Regions from separate parts of the Paenibacillus sp. FSL E2-0178 genome, predicted to be linked through region 1. Evidence: predicted binding sites of a transcription regulator. Region 1 holds the regulator's gene; each other region holds the start of a gene.
The links. The regulator NrdR, encoded in region 1, represses ribonucleotide reductase genes. The targets are predictions, from matches to a motif close to AACACNATATATNGTGTT.
Positions count from the first base shown of each region.

Region 2: the regulator NrdR is predicted to act here: its motif matches at 2,440-2,457, upstream of nrdI (class Ib ribonucleoside-diphosphate reductase assembly flavoprotein NrdI).
Region 3: the regulator NrdR is predicted to act here: its motif matches at 2,528-2,545, upstream of MHI42_RS07895 (adenosylcobalamin-dependent ribonucleoside-diphosphate reductase).

Region 1 is NZ_CP151953.1:2,103,139-2,111,218, reverse strand. It holds gene polA (DNA polymerase I) at 1-244, shown strand, start outside; gene mutM (DNA-formamidopyrimidine glycosylase) at 296-1,138, shown strand; gene MHI42_RS09555 (manganese efflux pump) at 1,324-2,052, shown strand; gene coaE (dephospho-CoA kinase) at 2,062-2,658, shown strand; gene MHI42_RS09545 (lytic transglycosylase domain-containing protein) at 2,658-3,221, shown strand; gene MHI42_RS09540 (alpha/beta-type small acid-soluble spore protein) at 3,321-3,539, opposite strand; gene nrdR (transcriptional regulator NrdR) at 3,704-4,180, shown strand; tRNA gene MHI42_RS09530 (tRNA-Ala) at 4,427-4,502, shown strand; tRNA gene MHI42_RS09525 (tRNA-Lys) at 4,509-4,581, shown strand; gene MHI42_RS09520 (GNAT family N-acetyltransferase) at 4,638-5,186, shown strand; gene MHI42_RS09515 (TetR/AcrR family transcriptional regulator) at 5,354-5,947, shown strand; gene MHI42_RS09510 (DoxX family protein) at 5,968-6,411, shown strand; gene MHI42_RS09505 (SDR family oxidoreductase) at 6,539-7,321, opposite strand; gene MHI42_RS09500 (TetR/AcrR family transcriptional regulator) at 7,595-8,080, shown strand, end outside.
Region 2 is NZ_CP151953.1:6,553,249-6,561,328, forward strand. It holds gene nrdE (class 1b ribonucleoside-diphosphate reductase subunit alpha) at 1-2,006, opposite strand, end outside; gene nrdI (class Ib ribonucleoside-diphosphate reductase assembly flavoprotein NrdI) at 1,993-2,352, opposite strand; gene MHI42_RS28470 (ABC transporter ATP-binding protein) at 3,105-4,907, opposite strand; gene MHI42_RS28475 (ABC transporter ATP-binding protein) at 4,864-6,600, opposite strand; gene MHI42_RS28480 (LacI family DNA-binding transcriptional regulator) at 6,674-7,663, opposite strand; gene MHI42_RS28485 (sigma-70 family RNA polymerase sigma factor) at 7,912-8,080, shown strand, end outside.
Region 3 is NZ_CP151953.1:1,720,677-1,728,756, forward strand. It holds gene MHI42_RS07895 (adenosylcobalamin-dependent ribonucleoside-diphosphate reductase) at 1-2,341, opposite strand, end outside; gene MHI42_RS07900 (hypothetical protein) at 2,681-2,812, shown strand; gene MHI42_RS07905 (SNF2-related protein) at 2,892-4,637, shown strand; gene MHI42_RS07910 (YqhG family protein) at 4,637-5,713, shown strand; gene MHI42_RS07915 (hypothetical protein) at 5,907-6,971, shown strand; gene MHI42_RS07920 (YqzE family protein) at 7,101-7,289, opposite strand; gene MHI42_RS07925 (N-acetylmuramoyl-L-alanine amidase) at 7,593-8,080, shown strand, end outside.

The DNA.
Region 1 (8,080 bases):
CCAGGGAACGGCTGCCGATATTATCAAGCTGGCAATGGTTCACATGGACAAGGCCCTGTACGAGCGCGGCCTGAAGAGCCGCATGCTGCTGCAGGTGCACGATGAGCTTGTGTTCGAGGTGCCGGAAGATGAACTGGAGCAGATGAAGCAGTTGCTGCCGGAGGTTATGGCCGGAGCGCTGAAGCTGTCCGTTCCATTGAAGGCAGAGGTAAGTTTTGGCAGTAACTGGTATGAAGCGAAATAGGCTCCCCGCATCCGCTGGATATCCGGTATAATGGAGTGGAGGTGAGCCATTATGCCGGAACTGCCGGAAGTCGAAACAGTCAGAAGAACACTTAATGATTTAATTACAGGCAAGCAGATAGAGCATGTCACCGTCCGGCTGCCGCGGATTATTCAGCGGCCGGATGATATTCAGGCTTTTGCCCATATGCTGGCAGGCCATAGCGTAGTAACGGTTGAGCGCAGAGGCAAGTTCCTGCGGTTTGTCTTCGATGGACTTGTGATGGTCTCCCATCTGCGGATGGAAGGCCGTTACGGTGTTTACCGGGAGGGCGAGCCGCTGGACAAGCATACTCATGTGATTTTCCATTTCACCGATGGTACGGAGCTGCGTTATACCGATGTGCGCCAGTTCGGAACGATGCATCTGTTCCAGCCGGGTGAGGATCTGCTGCTGAAGCCGCTGAATAAGCTGGGACAGGAACCGCTGGATGCAGATTTCACCCTGGAGCGTTTCAAACAGATTGTCTCGCGGAGAAGCACCAAAATTAAGCCGTTGCTGCTGAATCAGGAATATATCGTCGGTATCGGCAATATTTATGTGGATGAATCTCTGCACCGTGCCGGTATTCATCCGGAAGAAACCGCAAACTCTCTCTCGGAGGACCATCTGGCCAGGCTGCATCATGCGATCGTTGCAACCTTGACAGAGGCAGTGAATGCGGGAGGCTCCTCAGTGAAATCGTATGTCAACGGCCAGGGGGAGAGCGGGAACTATCAGGATCAGCACCGCATATACGGACGCAAGGATCAGCCTTGCGCTACCTGCGGAACGTTGATTGAGAAAAGTGTTGTCGGCGGCCGGGGCACGCATTATTGTCCGAGCTGCCAGCCTGTACCGGTGCAGATAAGGTAAGCATTCAGCCGGGCTTATGAAGTGGATTTATAAGGAAATTCTAAGCGGTGTTGTCCATGCTCCATCAAAAGGCAGGCACTCACTACCCGTCCCGCCCATATAATGTGTGAAGATTGCTGATTAAGGCGAACGGAACCCGGCTAACAAGGCCGCCAGGTTCCGGTTCTTCACGGGAGGGATTGCGGGTGCTGAGCCCATTGTTGTCATTGCTGCTGCTTGCGTTTGCTCTAAGTTTGGACGGATTTGGTGTAGGCATTACATATGGACTGCGTAAAATGAAAATTCCTTTGCTCTCAATTATGATTATCTCGCTCTGTTCGGGGGTAGTCATTTGTGTGTCTATGCAGGTCGGCGTGCTGCTGGCCAAGGTGGTCTCACCGCATGCCGCTTCCAGTATCGGAGCGGTTATTCTCGTCTTGATGGGCTGCTGGTCGCTGTTCCAGATGCTGACACAGAAAGAGAAGGAGCAGGGGGAAGCAGAGCTGGGCGCCGGAGACGGGCTCCCAGACCGGCAAGCCTTGCTGGAGACGGCTGCTGCCGCTGCGATTGGGGAAGAGGATGAACCGCTGAAGCCGGCTGTATTCTCTCTGGAGCTCCGGCATCTGGGAGTAGTCATTCAGATCCTCCGCACCCCGTCTTCCGCCGATATGGATGCTTCCGGGAGTATTTCCTCCATGGAAGCCATGGTCCTGGGCATTGCGTTGTCGCTGGATGCCTTCGGTGCCGGTCTCGGCGCTGCGCTGCTCGGGTTCAGCCCGGTGTCAACCTCGCTGATGATCGCAGTGTTCAGCGGAACATTTCTGCTGCTGGGGATGAAGACAGGACTAAGATTGTCAGGCAGCTACTGGATGAAGCATGCGGCTGTTCTGCCGGCGTTATTATTAATTGCAATGGGTATAATGAAGCTATTATGAGGTGAGTACATGATTATGGGCTTAACCGGAGGGATTGCCTCCGGAAAAAGCACCGTGTCCGCACTGTTTGTCGCCAAGGGAGCTGCTCTGGTGGATGCCGACGTTATCGCCAGAGAGGTTATGCTCCCCGGACATCCGGTGCTGGCCGCTGCTGCACAGGCTTTTGGAGAGACGATTCTGCAGCCGGACGGAACACTGGACCGGGCGAGGCTGGGGGAGATGGTTTTCCGGGATCCGGAAGCACTTCAGACCTTGAACAATCTGACACATCCGGCGATCCGCACAGAAATTAAGGACCGTATGTATGCGTTAGATCAGGAAGATCCGCAGCGGCTGGTTATTGTGGATATTCCGCTGCTCTATGAATCACAGCTGGACAATTTATTCGATCAGATTATTGTGGTCTATGTGCCCCGCAGAGTCCAATTGGCCCGGCTCATGGCGCGGAGCGGAATGACGCTGGAACAAGCCGAGAACCGGCTGAAATCGCAGATGGACATCGAACTGAAGCGCAGGAAAGCCGACTATGTGATCGACAACAGCGGTGATCCCGTAGCTACGGAGCGGCAGGTTGCCGGCCTGTGGGACAGGCTGGGCCTCTCATGATGAAGTGGCTGCGCAAAAAAAGAGTACTGCTGGTGCTGTTTATCGGCTTTACAGCGATCCTGTTCCTGGGCACCAATTGGATGTCGTGGTTTTATCCGATACATTATAAAGATGAGATCCGCAAACACAGCCTTACTTATGAGATGGATCCGTTCCTGGTGGCGTCGATTATCCGCGTTGAGACCAATTTCAAGACCGGACGCGAATCCAAAAAAGGTGCGATCGGACTGATGCAGCTGATGCCGGATACCGCCAAGTGGGCGCTGGAAAAGGCCAAGCTTCCCGATGTGTCGCTGGAGCGGCTAAAAGAAGAGCCATCCTCCAATATCGAACTGGGCACCTGGTATTTGTCTACGCTTTCGCGGCAGTTTGACGGCAACCGGACAGCGGTTATAGCCGCTTATAATGCCGGCCCCGGCAAAGTACAGAGCTGGCTGGATGAAGGCCGGTGGGACGGAACAGAAGCGTCTGTGAAGGATATCCCGTTCGGCGAGACCCGTCATTATGTACAGCGCGTCATTTATTATTATGACCAATACACGGAGCTCTACAGTGAATTCTGAGGCTCTGCTTTAAATATTGCGTTTGTGCCGACATAAAAAGAAGCATCAAACGGCCCGGAGGCCGTTCAATACTTCTTTAGGCAAGCTTATGGAGACAGGTTATTTGTATTGACCTGCCAATTGCTGTTCAGCCAGGGTTACAAGACGTTTAGTGATGTAACCACCGATCGAACCGTTTTCGTAAGATGTTTTATTGCCTTGGTATCCATCTGGGGAGAGGGTGATACCTAGTTCTTGGGCAACTTCGAATTTCAGTTGTTCCAAGGCACCGCGTGAATTTGGAGCTACCAGGTTATTGGAGCTGTTGTTTTGGCTCATTGCTGTTCACCTCCTATCGGTTGGTAACTGTATTATGTGCCGGACTTGCCATATTCATAACAACAAATAAACGGTGATTTCTGGAAATTAACATAAGCCCCGTAGAGCCTGGTTTTTCAGGAGCGGGGCATACCCATTCTTATTATGAGGAAGTGATGAAGCTTATGAAATGCCCTTACTGTGATCACACCAACACCAAAGTGCTTGACTCCCGTCCAGCCAATGAGAATAAGTCAATCCGCCGCAGGCGCGAATGCGAACTGTGCAGCCGCCGTTTCACCACCTTCGAAATGATTGAAGAGACCCCGCTGATCGTCATCAAAAAAGATGGCAGCCGCGAAGAATTCAGTCGTGACAAAATCCTCCGTGGCCTCATCCGTGCCTGCGAGAAGCGTCCCGTTTCCGTAGAGCGTCTGGAAGTCATCGTATCCGAGGTTGAGAAAAGCCTGCGCGGCATCGCCCTGGCCGAGATCGAGAGCCGCCAGATCGGCGAGCTGGTCATGGAGCAGCTCTATCCTGTAGATGAGGTAGCTTACGTCCGCTTCGCGTCCGTGTACCGCCAGTTCAAGGACATCAACATGTTTATGAAGGAACTGAAGGGACTGCTCTCTAAGGGTACTGAGGAGCTGGACGGGCTGTAGGAGGCTTTGTGAAGAGGTAATGTGCCATTCCTGGCATAAAGGGGCTAGCCTTGATATTGTGAGGCTGGCCTCTGTGTGAAGCGCCTCTGCATAGAAATTAATTAATTTTGTAAAAGTGTTGACACTGATGCTGAATTTCTGTATTATATAGAAGTCGCCTACGAAACATAACAACTTGAAAGCGACTTGAGCGGACCGCTCAAAATGGATTTCAGAATACATAATGTGATTCGAAATCAAGCGTATGGGGAATTAGCTCAGCTGGGAGAGCGCATCGCTGGCAGCGATGAGGTCAGGGGTTCGAGCCCCCTATTCTCCACCATACTACGGACTCTTAGCTCAGTTGGTAGAGCAGTAGACTCTTAATCTATTTGTCCAGGGTTCGAGCCCCTGAGAGTCCATCACAGAAGAAACGGCAGAGATGCCGTTTTTTTGTTGTCTGGAGGGGGATATTTCCATGATCATTAATAATCAGGAATACCAGGTGAAAGGTCTGAATTACACGATCCGCTCAGCAGTTAAGGCAGACGCGAAGTCTCTGTCTGGGGTAAGGCTTCAGGTTGACGGGGAGACCGAGCATATGGACCGGGTGCCGGGAGAAGCTTTTATTGATGAAGCCGGATTTGAAACAATTATCGAAAGGGATACGAACCATCCGCGGAATATATGTCTGGTTGCGGAAGCGGACGGCAGAATCATTGGTTATTCCCGGTGTGAAGGACATGATCTTCAGCGGTTTAAGCACAAGGTGGAATTTGGGGTAGGAGTCTTGAAACAATATTGGGGCTTCGGAGTAGGTAAAAACCTTCTGCAGGCGTCCATTTCCTGGGCTGACGCAAACGGAATAACCAAGATCATTCTAAGCGGCGTTCTGGAAACCAATGAGAAGGCGATCCGCTTGTACCAAAGCCTTGGTTTTGAAGTTGAAGGGATACTGAAGAAGGACCGTATCCTGTCAGACGGCAAATATTACAGTACATATATGATGGCGAGATATACAGATTAGGCCTGGGAGTAGAAAGGCTTGATTGTCCCCAAGAACGGCAGAGCTGCTGTTCTTTTTTATTTGTCTCGGGTATCTGAGCCTTTGTTTCTATTTACAAACCGATGGTCGGTATGTATAATCATGATAAATAAAGTCAAAGCAAAGCAGGACGAAGGAGGAGAATCGCCATGAAGAACTCAGACCGCCGGAAGCAGACCATCCGGCAACTACTGGATGCAACCAAGGAATTGTTGCGGGTCAAAAGCTGCCATGCGATCACCTTAAAGGATATCATGGAGCAATCGCAATTATCGAAGGGTGCAATATTCCATTATGTAAAGAGCAAGGATGAGATTTTTGCCTGGGTGCTGGAGGAGAGGCTTGAAGCTGTGAATGAACGTTTTGAGGAAGAAGTGGCAGGCAGCCTTAACAAAACGTTCGACGGGCCGATGCTGGCCATCTCCAGGAGCCTTGCAGGATTGGAAGACAGCCATGAAGCGACCAATAAGGTTCTTCTATACTTGCTGGGCAAGGAGAATGAACCGGCGGTAGCGGAAGTGCTTGAGCATTTTCATGAGCGGTCGGTATCAGTCTCCAGGCAGTGGATTACAACGGGTCAAAGGCACGGGGTGATTAAAGAAAACGTGAACCCTGATGAGACGGCGGAGTTGTTCGTCCTGCTGTCACTGGGTCTGCGTGTGCGGGCATCCCTGCGCCCATCATCTAAGTCAGTTGCAGCGAAAGAGGTATCGGACTTTATGGCTGGAATTCTGAAAAAATAAAGTTAAGGGAGGATTATAAAATGGTTCCTTTTATAGCGCTCATCTTATCCTTTTTGCTGTTTCGGGTGGTTGGTCTCCTGGGCGTGACTTATTGGAATGACTGGCATACCTCCATTCAATGGGCAGTATCCATAATGCTGCTAATGGGTGCTTCTGCTCACTGGGGGCGGCGGCGGTCTGATTTGGTAAGAATGATGCCGCCTGCTTTTCCGCAGAAAGAATGGATTGTGACGGTTACCGGGATCTTGGAAATTGCCGGAGCTATCGGTATCCTTCTGCCAGCTTTCTCACCAGCGGCTTCTGTGTGCCTCGTTTTGCTTCTTATCGCAATGCTTCCCGCCAATATCTTTGCCGCCCGCAACAAGTTGACAATCGGCGGCAAGCCTGTGCCGAAATTGCCGGCCCGTATAGGAATTCAGATCATATTTATCACTGCAGTACTACTTGCCTCCCCGCACATATAACTGCTGATCTACACGAGCTGGGGCTATATTGGTCAGATTTCAGCTTGCACGACTGATCTTGCTAAGAACTCCAGAGCTTCCATTCCTTCCGTTGTCCGGGGACAGGGAATACTGTTAAAGGAACCGGCTATGAACGGGGCCGGAGCATGTTTCCGACTATCCGCAGACTCTGCTTACGGGTAACGAATCTGGACAGCTGGGCTCCAAGGTAATTTTGCGATCCTGGAACTGTGTATATCTTCTTGTTGGCGAGCGAGCGCAGCGCAGTTTCCACTACTTGTTGCGGAGTTGCTTTTTTCCCGATGGAAGCTTCCTCCGTTCCCACAACAGCGAAGAAGTCTGTATCTGTAGAACCGGGGCAAAGTGCAAAGAACTGGACTCCGCGGTCACGGTTCTCCCACCATAACGCCTCTGTAAAGGATAGGACAAATGCTTTGGTTGCCCCATACACAGCCATATAGGGGAGAGGCTGGAATCCTGCAGTGGAAGATACATTGATGACAGTGCCTGAGCTTCTGCGCAGCATATCCGGTAAGAATAGATGAGTCATATTTACAACCGCAGCAACATTCAACATGATCTCTTCATGCTGCCGCTGGCCTGAGATTTGTTCGAACAATCCATGGGTCGCAAATCCGGCATTATTGATCAGCAGTTCAATCTCCAGCTGCAACCGCTGGCATTGCTGGAACAAATCGCGGGGGGCGTCTGCTTCCGCAAGGTCCATAGCTATCACTTCGACCTTGATGTTGTATTTTCTTCCGAGTTCTGCTGCGAGCGTATCCAGTTTGCTCTTAGTTCTAGCCACCAGCACCAAATGACTTCCTTGCTTAGCCAGTTGCCTTGCAAACTGTTCGCCGATACCGGAAGAAGCTCCCGTGATTAGCGACCATTTCCCTTGAATATTCATAATGTATTCCTCCTAATAATTTGAATGTAATCATCAGAAACGTAGGTACCGAGTGTGCGTCTTAGGGAACTAAGATTTTATATGGTAACACTGTTACCCGATGAAATCATAGTATCTTGTTATCTGGAGAAAGTCAAACCTTCTTTTAATTATATGTAGGACCAGTGTGGTTGGAGGATTGACTTTGAGGAACCAACTGTATAAAATGCGTGGTATATGAATGGGAAACTGTGTTTCCGGGGAACAACATCATAACCAAAGAAGGCGATTACGTTGAATGAACAAGGAAATCGTGCTGAAGCAGCTCCTAAAAAGGTGACAACCTATCAGGAGGCCCGCTTGCAGAACACTGCAAATCTTCGTCAGCTTGTAGTAGATGCAGCAGCTATAATCCTTCAGGAAGAAGGTCCGGAAGCTGTAACCGTGCGAAAAGTGGCGCAGAGGATGGATTGCTCAACCAAGATCATTTACAGTCTGTTTGCGAATAAAGAGGGATTAGCGCAGCAATTATATCTGGATGGCTGCAAGATACTCTCCAATGAATTTGAAAGCACTTCGCAGTCAGAAGATCTGCAGCAGTATTTACTGAATCTGGCAGAGGTGTATTGGGAATTCGGCCAACGCCACACAAGCTATTATAAATTGATGTTTGGAGGAGCATTTGCGGATTTCAAACCGGATGAGCAGGGGATGAAAGGCACTGTTACCGCTATGCGGCGGTTGTTATCCGTAATTGTCAGCGCCCAAGAGAAGGGGCTT
Region 2 (8,080 bases), 3.9 Mb from region 1:
GCCGCATACAGGTAAGAGCGGGCCAGCTCACGGGTCGTTACATCACTGTTCACATGCAGGACCGTCGAGATACCCTGGTCGATATGAGGCTGAATTTCCGCAATCAGGTCAATCACCTTGAACTGGTCCATCTGGTATGCAGATTTATAGAAGAACACATTGTCCGGACGCAGGTAAGGCATCGGATAGTAGGTGGTCGAGTTGGCATAGGTGCGGGTCTCGATCTGTTCTACAATCGGCATTACGCTGGACGTGGCATTCTGGATGTAAGAGATGCTCGCAGTCGGCGCAATCGCCAGACGGTAGGCATGGTACAAGCCGTTCTTCATCACATCATCACGCAGCTGCTTCCAGTCCTCGGTTGTAGGAATGTAGATGCCCTCGAACAGCTCCTGCGCTCTTGCAGTAACCGGACGGTAGTCTGTAGTCAGGTAACGGTCGAAATACACGCCGGACGCATAATCGGATTCTGCGAAGCTATGGAAGGTCTCGCCAGTCTCCGCTGCGATCTGCATACTCTTTTCGATCGAATGGAAGTTCATCGTCATGAAGAAGGTCCGGGCGAAATCGCGGGCCTGCTCACTCTCATAAGCAATCTTGTTCTTGGCAAAGTAACCGTGCAGATTCATCACACCCAGGCCGACGGAGTGCATCTCTTTGTTCGCTTTAGCCACACCCGGAGCATTGGAGACCGTAGTCATATCGCTGACTGCAGTCAGTGCGAGCATGCCTTCATGAACGGATTCACGAATCTTGCCATGCTCCATCACATTCACAATGTTGAGGGAAGCCAGGTTGCAGCTGATATCACGGCGGATCGCGTCCTGCTCTCCATAGTTGTTAATCTCGGAAGTCTCCTGCAATTGGAAAATCTCGGTGCACAGGTTCGACATCTTGATCTGACCCACATTACGCAAGGCGTGGGCGTTATTGGCATTGCTCTTGTTCATAATATATGGATAGCCCGATTCGAGCTGGATCATGGCGATTTTGGTCAGCATGTCGCGTGCGCTCATGGCAACCTTCTTCTTCACGCGCGAATCAGCAAGCAGGGTATCGTACATCACGTCCAGATCCATATCATCCAGATGCGTTCCATACGCCTGATACACAGTATAAGGAGCGAATACATGCAGCGGCTGATTATCCTGTGCGAGCTTGTAGAAGCGGTTAGGCACGATCAGGCCGATAGACAACGTCTTCAGGCGTGTCCGTTCGTCTGCGTTGATTTTTTTGCTGTCCAGGAATTCGAGTACATCCCAGCCGAAAATATTATAATAAGCCGCGCCCGAACCCTTGCGCTGACCCATCTGGTCCGCGTAGGAGAAGCCGTCTTCCATAAGCTTCAGGACAGGCATGATGCCCTTGGCAGCATCCTCGACACCCTTAATCGTCTCGCCGCGCGAGCGCAGCTTGGACAGATTGACCGCAACACCGCCGCCGATCTTGGACAGCTGCATGCAGGTGTTCAGTACATAGTTGATCGAATTGAGCGAGTCGTCCATTTCCAGCAGGAAGCAGGAGACCATCTCACCGCGGCGGCTCTTGCCGGCATTGAGGAAGGTCGGGGTAGCCGGCTGCAGGCGCTGCTCCATCATTGAGCGGGCCAGCGTGCGGGCTGTCTCCACGTTGCCGCGTCCCAGATGCAGGGCCACCACAGCTACGCGGTCCGGGTAATGCTCAAGATATTGCTTACGGTCATTGCTTTTGACGGCATAGTCTGTGTAGAACTTGGAAGCCGCCATATAGGAAGGGAACTGGAAGTTATATTCGTGGGCAATCCGGTAGACGTCCTCCATCTCAGCTGCGGAATAACGGTCATACAGGTCCTCGTAGTAATCATTGGCAATCATATAATCGATCTTCGCTTTGGTAGTTGTGAAGGTCAGGCTGCGCCGCTCCACATCCCGCATGAACTCGGCTACTGCCTCCTGGTCCTTATCCAATTGGAAAAAGCCGCTTTCGTCTCTCTTCATCAACATGTTGTTCAGTTCAATATGCCGCAACCCGGTCCACCTCCTGTTTTATGCGCTGTACATCACCAAATGTTCCCGACAACTCAAACTTGCCGACCACCGGTACGTTGTAACGCTGTGCAATTAAATCTGCGCTGTGCGCGTATAGCTCACCCCAGTTTTTGTTGCCGCTCGCGGCGATGCCTTTGAGCCTGGAATGGTTCTTCTCTAAGAAAGAAGCTACCTTCTCTGGAATCTGTCCAAATCCGGTGGTGTATGTAACAAGCACGTAAGGCTCGTCGATCGTCATATGCTCTTCGATTTGAACAGCGGGAAGCTTCAGCTTATTAATGAACCTTCTAACGTTGCCGGTCTTGGAATCGTAAGCAATCAGCATGGTTCCTAACCTCCTATAACATGTATCTATTTCTACTTGACAAATGATGACGGCAATTTCACTAGATTTATTGGCTTTTCTATTATATACACTATATTTAGTAACGTTTAATCATTTTACTACCATATATTGAAAAGTCAATAGACCAACTGGTCCTTCTAACCCCCTGATTTGCCCGTGAAAAAGGGAGAAAACCACGCCCCGCCTGCATTCTATTCTCTTATAATTTATTAGTATTTTTTTTAAGCTTTTTTGTGGGCCGGTGTCGGGTGAGAATTGAGTCCTGTAGAATGGGAAGTTGCCCTTTGCAGCCGCTGACGCTCAGCCAACTGGTACCCGGACAAATGTGCAGACCAAACCCCCAAGCGATAAGCCGCTTGGGGGTTGTTGTTTTTTTGCAGGACAGAGCCTGGCGAGGATAAGTTGCAGCATGTTAGGTGCTGGACCAGGTGAGCGTACGTAGGGGAGCGCACCGTCAACAGAATGAAACGGACTCAAAAGCTCATATTTCCCTGAAAAACCCTTTTCCGGTACATAAGCGGACCGAAAATCAGCTATCTTGCTCATTTGAGCCTGAAACAGGCTGTCGCAGGCCAATTAACGGAATCTGAGTCCGCTTAGCCGGCAAATCTGCCCCATTTCGGCAAATAGCGGATTTTCAGTCCGCCTGACTGGCTGAGGTTCCCCGATGGGCTATGGGGCTAAGATAAGCCCCGCCAAGCACTATATTATTCCCCGTGTGAGCAGCGCCGTCACGAACTCATAATATGACTCCGGCTCTCCTCCAGCAGCTCGGCATAATATCCTCCCCGCTGCCGCAGCTCACGGGGATGTCCGGATTCGGCGATCCGGCCTTCCTTCATCGCAATGATAAGATCCGCACCGGCAATCGTAGACAGCCGGTGGGCGATGATCAGCGTCGTTCTGCCGCTGGCGACGTTGTCGATCGCCTTCTGGATCAGCTTCTCTGTATGTGTGTCGATGTTAGCGGTGGCTTCATCGAGCACGAAGATCGCCGGATCATGGGCGATGGCCCGGGCGAAGGAGATCAGCTGCCGCTGGCCGGCAGACAGGGTGCCGCCCCGCTCAGTGACCGGGCCCTCCATCCCACCGGGAGAGCTCAGCACGAACACTTCCGCGCAGGAAGCCTGCAGCGCTTCCAGCACGTTCTCCTCGGCAATATCATCGCCAAGGGTGATGTTGTCGCGGATTGTGCCGGAGAACAGGAAGACATCCTGAAGCACGACGGAAATATTCCGCCGCAGATCATCCAGCCGGATATCGTTCACATTGACACCGTCAATCAGAATCTCGCCTTTCTGCACGCGGTAGAAGCCGTTGATCAGACTGATAATTGTAGTTTTGCCTGCACCGGTCTCACCGATGAAGGCGGCGGTCTGCCCTTTAGCAATCACGAAGCTTACATCCTTCAGCACCCAGTCGGCGTCGTTATAGGCGAACCAGACATGGCGGAACTCAATGGTTCCGTGCAGGCGGTCCATCGATAAGCCGCGATCCGGCTGCTCCAGGCGGTCCTCCTCACGGATCAGCTCATAGATACGCTCTGTGGATACGAGGGCAGACTGTATGGAGGTGTACTTGTCGGCCAGGTCGGAGATGGGGCCAAAGAACTGCTTGATGTACGTCGTGAACGCAAACAGCACGCCGATCTGCAGGTTGCCGCCGGAGATCCGGCTGATGCTGTACCAGACCAGGATGGCTACGGCCAGACTCTGGAACATATCCGAGGCGGGCTTCAGCACACTGTTGAGCCGGACCTGAATCAGGGTGGTTTTGAAATATTCCCCGTTCAGCTTCAGGAATTGATCCTCTTTTTCCTTTTCTGCGCGGAAGCTTTGAATAACCCGCATCCCGGAGATACTCTCAGCAATGAACCCGTTGATCTGTCCAATAAAGTGCTTCATATGGAAAAAGTTCTTTTTGATCCGGTTCTTAATGAAGAGAACCAGGAAGGCCATCACCGGAATCACGGTAAAAGAAACCAGTGTTAAGGACGGACTGAGCAGCAGCATGGCGTAGATGATTCCCAGCAGCAGCAGGACATCCTTGACCAGCGAGATGACCACATCGGTGTATAGCTCGCTGATCTCAGCGGTATCGTTGGTGGCCCGGGTAATCAGCCGCCCGGAGGAGGTCCGGTCCAGATAAGGCAGGGGGAGCCGTTCAATGATGGAGAACACTCTGACCCGCAGCTCATGGATCAGGCTCTGTCCCGCTTTGCCGGCAATCAGCGCCTGAAGATACGAGAAGATCCCGCCAGCCGCGGCTACGGTCACATACAGCAGGGCTAAGCCCCCAATCGAATTCAGTCCGCTCTGAGTAGCGCCTCCGATCAGGAAGTGGTCGATCACGCGCTGCAGAATCAGCGGCTGGATCAGAAAAGCGCCATTTACAATCACCACGCACAGACAGGCAAGCAGAAGCTGGAACTTGTAAGGGGCCGATAACCGCAGCAGGAGCCTTACTGCACCAGCTTCGGATTTGTCCCGTCTAGCAGACCTCTCCTTCTTCAAGCTGTTCGGTATAGATGTCATAATACATACCTCCTTTCTTCAGCAGCTGCTCGTGGGTGCCCCGTTCGGCAATGCGCCCTTTATCCAGTACGATGATCTCGTCGGCTTCCATGATGCCCGATACCCGGTGCGAGATCAGGATATTGCTCTTCCCCTTGCGGGTCTGCCGCAGGCTGTTCAGAATCTGTCCTTCCGTTACCGCATCCACCGCTGACAGCGCATCATCCAGAATCAGGATCGCCGGTTTCCGGATCAGTGCCCGCGCGATTGCGAGCCGCTGCTTCTGCCCGCCGGACAGGTTCACACCGCGTTCACCCAGCAGAGTGTCATAGCCGTCCGGGAACGCCTCGATACTTCCGGCAATTTGGCTGAGCGCTGCGGCATGCTGCACATCCTCGTCCGTATAGCCGTCTTTGAACAGGACAATATTGTCCTTCACGGAGGCGGCGAATACGAAGGTATCCTGCGGCACAACACCGAGCCCCTCCCGCAGCGTGTCCAGGGCATAATCGTTGATATCCCGCCCATCGAGCAGAATGTGCCCAGGCTCCACGCCAAAGAAGCGGAAGAGGAGGGAGGCCAGGGTGCTTTTGCCGGAGCCGGTCCTGCCGATGATTCCCAGCGTGTGTCCTTTTGGCAGAACGAGCGAGATCTCACGTAGTGCCGGAACATCGGAACCTTCGTAATAGAAAGTCAGCTGGCGCAGCTCCATAGCTCCTTCCGGCTGAATAGGGACAGCGTTGGGGAGATCCGTGATTTCAGGCTGAACCCGCAGAATATCATTTAATCTTCCGAGTGAAGCCAACCCGCGCTGGAATATCGTCACGATCCGTCCGATCGACACAATGGGACTTACAATCAGACTGAGGTAGCCGTTAAAAGCGACAAAGTCACCAATACTGATCTCCCCCCGCAGCACCATCCGGCCGCCAAACATCAGATTCATGACGAAACAGACGGCGAAGCCGAATTCAATCATCGCAGGAAGGGCGGCGGAGACTTTGATCAGATCCAGGTTGGCTTGCTTCATCCGGCTGCTCAGCTCACTAAATTTCTCCATTTCCGAGCGTTCCTGCACATAAGCCTTAATGACGCGGATGCCCGAAATGTTCTCCTGAACCCTGTCCGAGACGGCGCCGAACTGATTCTGTACGATTCTGAACCGGGTCTGAACCTTGCGGCCGCTGAAGAGCATCAAGAGGATGATGAAGGGGAGCGGGGACAATGTGAGTAGAGTGAGGCTGGGGCTGACTGACGCGAACATGAAATAGACCGAGGAGATACAGATAACAATTCCGTTAAAAGACATCGCCGTAGCCGGACCGAAGGTCATGCGCACCGCTGAAATGTCGTTGATGGCATAAGCGATCAGGTCGCCGGTCTTGCGGCTGCTGAAGAATCCGGGAGAGAGCTTCAGGAAGTGCCGGTACAGCTCCTCGCGGATGTAGCATTCCAGGTTCCGCCCGTTCGCGATAATAATGTTTCTCCAGAGGAAGGTACAGAGGAAGACGATAGCGGCAATCAGCACCATCCAGAAGACCTGGGTCAGCACCTGCCCCGGCTCAAAGCCGTTATTCTTCATCAGATCGACCGCACTGCCAAGCACCTTGGGGAACAGCGTTTGAATGAAGGAGGCGGCGAACATGAAGGCGAAGCCTATAATGTAGCTTAGCTTGCGGGACTTGAAGAACCGCAGTAATACAGATGAATTCATCGGTTTCCCACCTTTACAATACCCTTGTTATAGATAGTGCGCATGTTAAATAAAGAGCCCGGGGTTTACAAAATCACAGCTCACGCACGGAGTCCCGCTCCACCAGTGTGCTGAGAATGGCGATGTTCTCGGCAGGCTTGCCGGGCTCAGCGATCCGTTTCAGCAGTGTGGCAACAACCGTGCGGCATGAATATTCGATATTCAGATCCATCGTGGTCAAAGCGGGCAGCGAGAAGGCCGAGACCTCGGTATTGCCGCTGCTGAGCACCGACACCTCTCCCGGCACCTTGATACCATGCTCCTGCAGCTCGCGAAGCAGTTCAACCGCAGTGAAATCATGATCACAGATGAATGCGCTGGGCAGCAGGCCGTCCGCAATAAGGCCGGACAGTCTCAGGGGAAGAGTCTCATCCCGCCCCAGAAAAAGCTTCTCATCCACAGGCACCCCGTGCTCTTCCAATGCAGAGGTGATGCCGGTTTTCTTTTCCTTGTTGCGGTAAGCACTGGGATCTCCAATGAACCCAATCCGGCGGTGCCCCCGGTCCAGCAGATATTTGCACTGCTTATAGCCCGCGCCCAGGAAACTGAACCATACACTGTCGTAATCATAGGCCGGCGAATAACCGGTATAGAAAATCAGATTCGGAATCTGCTCATGGATAAACGAGGCGTATTCCAGATTAAACCGGCCGATCAGGATAACCCCGTCGAACTTGAACCCCCGGCTCAGGCGGTAAGGCAGGATCAGCTTATTCTGATTCTCCTTATCCAGAAACTCGATGCTGTAATCGGTCTCCGCCTTCTGCAAAGCGAGCTCAATCCCTTGTACCATGTAGCTGAAATTGCTGTTATCATGCGAATAGGGCTTCTGGTGCAGCACCAGAATTCGGGCAGGCGTATGCTTTTTGGGCTTAATATAGCCCATTTCTGCTGCTTTCCGCACAATGGCCGCCTTCAGCTCGTCGCTGATTCCGGGTTGATTGCTGAGTGCCCGGCTGATTGATACAGGTGAGAGGCCCATGGCCTGGGCGATATGTGTGATCGTTACTTTTTTAGTCTTCAAAAGAACCCCCCGCTTTATCGTGCTGCCGCAGTATATCGCTTCCGGCACTGTTATTATAATCATCCATTCCATAGGAATCTACGATAAAAAACGTAAAAAATAACGTAAAAAATAAATTTTTTTAACGTAAATTTAAGGACAATCGTGTGCATCTCTTATTCGTAAATAATTTTTGACATGAATATGGGGTTTACTGGGAACCGTTTCGGATCTGCTGAGTCTTATTGGGCAAGAGGGGAGAGTGAAGCATGCAAAGTAGAGAGATGCCTTATAGCGTGACCATCGCTCCGTCCATAACCCTGCGGGAAATGATGGAGACTTACGGTTCGGATGTGTGGAACTATGCTTTTTTCTTAACCCGCAGCCGGGAGCAGGCGAGTGACATCAGCCAGGAGGTATTCCTTAAGGCATATAAGA
Region 3 (8,080 bases), 380 kb from region 1:
CACCGAAGCCGATGGCGCCGGAGCCGCCGATGCCTTTGAGATGCTTAATCAGCAGCTCGACCTTCTCACCGTGGTCGCCGTAGCGCAGGAACAGCGAGCAGACGCGGCCCAGTGCTTCCGCCATGGCGAAGACGTCGGAGCCGGCTTTGCCGACGTTCAGGAAGATTTCGGCCGGCGTGCGGTCGAGATCGTTGATGGTGATATACGCCATACCGAATGGCGTGTTGATCTTATAAGTAGCGCCACGCAGCACCTGCGGGCGTTTCTTGTATTGTTTGTCCACTACATTAGCCGCAGGCTGCGGTGCAGGTGCTGCTGCAACTGTGACTGGAGCAGGAGCAGCTTCAGCTTCCACGGGCTCAGCTTCAGCAGTCTCAACTGCCGCCGGAGCGTCCTTCTTTTCTTCCTTCTTCGTCGTTTCCAGTACCTGTACGTCACGGCTGCCGTCACGGTAGATCGTTACACCTTTGCAGCCCAGGTCGAAGGCCATTTCGTACAGCTCGGCAGTCTCTTCAACGGTGAAGTCGGACGGGCAGTTCGCCGTCTTGGAGATCGAGCTGTCCACCCAGCGCTGAATCGCAGCCTGTGCACGGATATGATCCTTAGCGGACAGATCCATCGAAGTAACAAAGTATTCAGGGAGCTCTTCACCCGGATGGGCTTCCAGCCATTCCTGGGCAATCGGCACGAACTGCTCGTCATAGCCCAGACGGCTCTGGCGGTAATATTTGAATGCGAAATAAGGCTCGATACCGGTCGAAGTGCCGACCATGGTTCCAGTACTACCTGTAGGTGCCTGGGTAATTACCGTAACATTTCGCATGCCATGCTTACGGATGGATTCGCCGACTTCAGGATAGACCTCGGTGATATTACGCATGAAGCCGCTCTGCAGATATTTATCGGTATCAAAAGCCTGGAAAGATCCCTTCTCGCCAGCGATCTCAGCAGAAGCCAGATAAGCTTCGCGCGCCATGAAGCCGTAGAGCTTGTCCAGGAACTCCAGAGATTCCGGGCTGCCGTAACGGATATTCAGCTTGATCATCAGCTCAGCCAATCCCATTGTGCCAAGTCCTACGCGGCGTTCGAGCTTCTGGTTGGCTTCATTTTCCGGGAAATGATAAGGTGTCTTGTCGATGACATTGTCCAGGAAACGCACGGAATAGCGGGTCGTTGTCGCCAGATCTGCCCAGTCCACGTCGTGATTCTCCGCATCGTAGAATTTGGAGAGGTTGACGGCCGACAGATTGCACACGCCCCAGCCCGGCAGACCCTGCTCACCGCATGGATTGGTGCAGATAATCGGGTTGAAATACCAGCTATTGGACATCTGGTTGTAATATTCCATGAACACTACGCCCGGCTCAGCCGACTTCCAGGCCGATTCGATAATCGTATGCCACACATCGCGTGCTCTTACGGTACGGTAAGGAATGACGCGGCGGCCGTCCGCTTTCCATTTATCCAGATCGCCGTCCCAGATTGTATCGTAATCCGGATCGGTGGTATCCGGGAAGACCAGCTCCCAGTCCAGATCCTCCTTGACGGCTTTCATGAAGGCATTGCTCACGCATACCGACAGGTTGGCATTGGTTACCTGACCCATCGTCTGCTTCACGGTAATGAAGTCCACCACATCCGGATGCCAGTCATTAATCATCAGCATCAGCGCGCCGCGGCGGCTTCCGCCTTGCTCAATCAGTCCGGTCGTATAGCTGAAAAGACCGCCCCAGGACACTGAGCCGCTGGATGATCCGTTCACGCCTCTTACAATCGCGCGGCGCGGACGCAGCGAGGATAAGTTAATGCCAACACCGCCGCCGCGGGCCATGATCTCCGTCATTTCGGACAGCGTCTGCATGATGCCCCCGCGGCTGTCTTTCGGGGAAGGTACAACATAACAGTTGAACAGCGTAAGCTCCTCGCTTGCTCCGGCACCTGCCGCAATCCGACCGCCCGGTACCAGCTTCCAGTCATCAAGAATAGAGCGGAACTTGCCTGTCCACTCTTCCTGAAGCTCGGGAGTCTGCTCTACGGAAGCCATGGCTGCCGCAAGACGGTCCCACATTTCCTCCGGAGTCTTCTCAATATTCAGTGTCAGCTTCTCCACATCCGATTGCACGAGTTCACCGCTGCGGGTCTTCACCGTAACCATCCGGCCTGTGCGCTCAACAATCTCACCAACCTCCTTGGTTGGAAATTTCGGATCATCCTTCGTCAGGACAAGCACTACATCCCCTACCTTGGCATTGCTCGTGTCCGCGTCCTTCCAGGCATAACGGTCCAAAAATATTTTTTCACTCAGCCCCTCAAGACGCTGCTTGCGTTCCACTGTACTCAATAGAAAAACCTCCCGGATGATTGATAGGTAATACTTCCGTTCCTTGGTGTGGGCTTAGACTTTTTGTAACCCACAACAACAACTTCCGGCGCCTGAGTGGCCGCAGCCTGCATATACAGCGGAAGTTCCTCTTGTCAATAACAAATAACCGCAAAAACCCGCGAATAATCAAATTTTCAAGCTTTTGTAACAATATATTGTATACCTCAGCTTTTCAACTATACCACATATTGTATCAGAGTTCTTTTTCCAAAAAAGCGGCCCATGGCGGGAATTTCGGAAAAACGGTAAAAGATAGTGGATTTTCTCCCTCTTTCTCGCTTTTTTACAGGTTCCAGATTGATAAGCTTCCGGGCCCGGAAGACAGATTCCGCCACGGATATTCAAGATCCGCCGAAGCCGCCGCAGCACCAGCAGCAGTACCGCCGCAAGGCTCCGCAAGATTACTCTACGGCAGCAGCCGGAGGATAGCAGGTTATGAAATCTCTCTTTTACGCGCATACTACTGCTACGCATTTCGATATGAAACCGCGCCGGAGGAGGCTGCAACATGACGCAATTATTCCGCAATTCCTTGCCGCAAGGGGGAAGTACGCCTGCCCCGCTGCTGCCTGTTCCTCTGTCCTTTGAGCGTAACTGGCTGCAGGACCTGGAGTCGAAGCTCGATAAAGGCGGACCCTGGGGAGACTGGAGATTATCCCGGCTGGCCATACAAGGAGAGCAATCGGGACTCGTTACGAGCTTCGATGAGCTGCAGTGTCTGAAACATCTGTCCGGGTTATCCCCGCTCCCCCACCAGCTGGATACCGCCCATAAGGTGCTGTTTGAAATGTCAGGCCGGGCCATTCTGGCAGACGAAGTAGGGCTAGGCAAGACGATAGAAGCCGGACTGATCCTCAAGGAATATCTGGTGCGCGGGCTCGTAAGTAAAGTTCTGATCCTTGTCCCTGCGTCTCTTGTCCTGCAGTGGGTGCGCGAGCTGAACAGTAAATTCGGTATTTCAGCTGTGGCACAGAAGAAAGCTTACTCCTGGGGCAACGACATTGTTGTCGCCTCCATGGATACGGCGAAGCGTGATCCGCACAAGGAGCTGCTGCTAAGCCAGGAATTCGACATGCTGATTATCGACGAGGCCCATAAGCTGAAGAATAAGAAATCAACGAACTATCTGTTCGTACAGCAGCTGCGCAAGAAGTACTGCCTGCTGCTCACCGCCACTCCCGTGCAGAATGATCTCGGCGAGCTGTTCAATCTGATCACATTACTGAAGCCGGGACAGCTCGGGAATCAGGGGGATTTTGCTACCAATTTCGTGGTCGATAAACGCCAGCCGAAGAACGAAGTCCAGCTGAGAGGCGAGCTCTCCAAGGTGATGATCCGCAACCGCCGCGGCGAGGGTCCCGTGAACTTCACGAAGCGCAAAGTGCGCAATATCCCGCTTACCCTCTCTTTAGAGGAGAAAGAATTATATGACGGCGTCACCGCCTTTGTCAAAGACCAATATCAGGAAGCGGGCGGCAATCTCAGCAGCATGCTCTCCCTGGTTACGCTCCAGCGCGAGGTATGCAGCAGCCGGGATGCGGTGTTCGTCACGCTTGTGAATCTGATCAAGAAGCTTCCTGCGGATTCACCGAAACGTGAGCGGATGATGGGTCTGCTCCAGACGATCCGTACCGTTAAGACGAATACCAAAGCGGAGAAAACGATGGAGCTGATCCGTCAAATGAACGAGAAGGTCATCGTCTTCACCGAATACCGGGCGACCCAGGAATATCTGCTGCAATATTTCCGTGAGCATGGACTGCAGTGTGTCACTTACTCCGGCGGGATGAACCGCGGCAAAAAAGACTGGATGATGGACCTCTTCCGCGGGCGCGCCCAGGTAATGATTGCTACGGAAGCAGGCGGCGAAGGGATCAATCTGCAGTTCTGCCACCATATGATCAACTTCGACCTCCCCTGGAACCCCATGCGCGTAGAGCAGCGGATCGGCCGGGTACACCGGCTTGGCCAGGAGAACGATGTAGTCATCTACAATCTCTCTACCGAAGGCACGATCGAGGAGCATATTCTTCACCTGCTGCACGAAAAAATCAATATGTTCGAGATGGTTATCGGCGGGCTGGATGTCATCCTGGAACGCTTCGAGAAGAAGGAGTCGCTTGAGAAAAGCTTATATAAAATCGTCCTCGAGGCCCGCAGCGACGAGGAGCTGCGCAGCGAGCTGGATCAGATCGGTGACACGATCAGCGAGCTGACCCATGCCAATCTGGATGAAAGCGAGGTGGCTCCTTAATGCTAACCCCTGTTGAAGTACGCAAGCAGGTCATGGATTATCTGGAAGCGACAGAATGCACGATTCTCGAATCCTCTCCGCTGCATGTGACGGTGAAGCTCTCGCCGCGCGCGGACCGGATGCTGACGGACCGTCCTTATTACTGGGGATTCGTGGAGCGCACCGGCGTAGATCCGGAGACCCTGTCCTTCAGCTTCGTCTTCGATCCGGAGAAGTACGATGAACTGGCCGCGCAGGCAGCTGCGCCTGCAGCCCGGCCGCGCGGCGGGGCGGTCCGCCCGGCGGCAGGACCTCTGCCGGGCGGCATCGGCACGGCGGGTGCTGCGGATGCTGAGGCAGGCGCGGAGCCTGGCGCCGCACCGGCAGCTGCACCCGGAGGCGTGGTACCGCCCGGGGTCTCCGCTGATCCGGAGGACAGCATCCTCGCCCGGTACTTCGGCATCGTCCCGCAGCTGCCGCGCATCGGGCCGGGCATGATCCGCCGCGAGGATGTGACCTACGGCAGCAAGCGCCTGCGGCAGATCTGGTCAGCGGCACGGGATGAGGGCAAATGCCTGCAGCTGTTCGAGGACCCGGGACTCCGGCAGCGGACCACGCTGTTCTCAGCCGCCTACGAGCCTTGGCTTGCCGTCTGCTATAAGGTGGAGATGACCTGTGATCTTAAGCGTGAAGAGCTGCATTTCATCGCGGTGTCACTGACCTCCGGGCTGATTGTTCCGGACTTCGAGGCCCGGCTGGCTTCGCGGGAGCTTACGCCAAGGCTGCCGGAGAATATCCACATCCAGCCTTCCGAGCTGTCCGTTACTGCCGGAGCCGACAGGCTGGAGGGATATCTGACCTCGAAGCTGGCTCTGCTGGATTACACCTGGGCCGAGGAAGCCCGCGAACGCCTGCGGCTGGAGCTGAGCATCGTGGATATCTATTATGAGGAGCTGCTGAAGGAGCAGGATGAGGAGAAACGCCTCGGCATAGAGGAGCAATACAACCGCCGCCGCAAAGAGACCACCTGGCAGTATGAGCCGCAGATTGCAGTTTCTGCCGTAACGTACGGGCTGTTTCACCTGCGCAGCACATAGAATGCGACCCGGCTCGCTAAAAGCAAACAAAAAAACAGCGGAATTCCTGCAGGCTGCCGCGACAGTAAGCAACAGCCTTTTCATGGCTTGTCCCCTACAATTAAAAGTATGAAGCAGAACCTGCCGGGCTCCGGTTTGCCGGACCCGGTAATTCTTGCGATTAACCTTTGGAACAGGAAAGGTGAACGATAACATGAAAATCAAAGCGAAGCAGAAGGGGCCGCTCGGACGGCGTACCCGCCTGCTCCTCTGTCTGACTCTCGGGCTGACTCTGTTCGCCGCCAGCGCCTCCCCGCCTCCGGCGCTCGCGTCAATAGGCAGCCGGGCCACTGTCACACAAGCCGTCCTGCAGGAGCTGCTGCCCGGACTTGTGATGACACAGGCGCCCGCATCTGAAACCTTGCAGGATTTCACCCGTCTCACAATTAGCCAATTGTCGGCGGATGCTCCGTTTAAGGAATGGAAGAATGCCGGAACTGAGGTCTATCCACTCGGGCCGGGCACACGCAGCTGGCTGGTCAATGTGATGAACGGGGAGCAGCGGATCGGATACCTCATTATATCTGCTGCGGACGGGGGCAAATATCTGCTGAGTGAATACGGAGCCGGTACCTTTGGTCTCCCTTATAGTATGAGTGATCTGCGCCAGTATCTGGTGCAGGAAGGACTGATTACCTCCTCTTATTCCGGTAAAATAGAACTATCGGCGCTGTACGCTCCGCTGCTGCCGGTCTGGAAGCTCACGCTTGCGGACAAGACGCTGTATCTCAATGCCTCAGTACTGCAGGTACTGCCTTGGAGCCTTAGCCAGGCAAACAGAATCCTGGACGGCCAGCTTGATGCTAATGCCCTGGTGATCTACACCGGGTCTGGACAACAAGTCCGCACTCCTCTGCCCGCTCTGCTCAGCGGCGGGCAGGATGACCCGTATGCAGATTTACTGTGGCTGACTGCTCCTGAGCTGAAGACTATCAGCGAAGGCAGTTTAAATACTTTGCTTAAAAGCCGCGGCAGCCTTGCCTTCCAGTCGACAGGACGCAATGATGCCTTGGGTGCTCCGTTCATGATTACAGGCTGCCAGAGCTGGCTTCCGGCCTCTGCCGGTAAGGCGGGTGCTGAACCGGCAGTTATATACGCCGCTGCCGGTCCAGGGGCGAAGCGGTACCTCCCGCTCACGGCCCTCCAGAAGTACGGAACCTTCCACAAGCCGCCGCTGCCGCTATCAGGAGGAACGACGCTCGGCGCAGCACCGCATTAATATTGAAGGTTTCAGCGATAATCCTATATACAGCTGTACATGCCAAACAGCCTTCCCTTCAGCCGTGTCAAGCGGCTTTAAGGGAAGGCTGTTTCGGAATTCGGGGGAGCTGCGGCGCTGCTAAGCTGGCTACTCCCGATCCTTGCGGCTCCATTTGCTGCGCCAGACCGACCAGGCGAGCGGCAGCGTGCCGAACCATTTCTCGGCCCATGGCTGCTTCTCTGCCTTCCGCCGTGCATGTACGGCGCGCGGGTCCTCCATATATATGACTACTTTCTCCGTAATGTATTTCACCAGATCATCTCCGCTGGATGCCATTACTATCCCTCCCATGCAGGCGCTGGCGGGTCGCCGCCTGCCGCCCTGCCTTTTCTCCATGACTTTAGTGTGCTCCAAATCCCCGCTCTCTAAACCGGAACCGCTAACCTTCGTATAGGTTTGGCTGTTAAGGCACAATCTAACAGAGATTCCACCAAAGATACTGAGGATGATTCCGGCAGGGAGGTTATTCACTTGAGAATTTCGGAACATTTACAAGAAGATCATACAGGAGGGGCCAGCCGTCCTGGGCAACATTTCCGGCTAGGGCGAGGGCTGCGGAGGATACTGGCTTCGATAGCGGTGCTGACTCTGCTGACAGCTGGACATGCAGGGACCATCCTGGCCGCCACACCGGGAGTAAACCACTTAACCGACAACCCGTCAGACCGCCAGCATATGCTCGGTCATGACCAGCGGATCATTCTGATTGATGCCGGACACGGAGGGATTGACGGCGGAACCTCACACGGCACCATCCTGGAGAAGGATATTACTCTGGCGATCTCACGCCGGCTGTTTCTCCTGCTGCGCAGTGACGGCTTCGATGCCATATTGAACCGGACCGGCGATTATGCGCCGAGCGATGAGAATCTCTGGCTGCGTAGTAAATCCCGGCACCTGCGTGATCTGGCCCAGCGCAAGGAACTGGCCGAAACGCTGCCGGCGAATGTCGTGGTCAGCATTCATATCAATTGGGCAAAGTCACCCTCCAAGCATGGTCCGCTTGTCTTGTACCGCCAGGAAGGGCGCAGCTTCCTGCTGGCCAGATTAATTCAGGATCAGCTGAA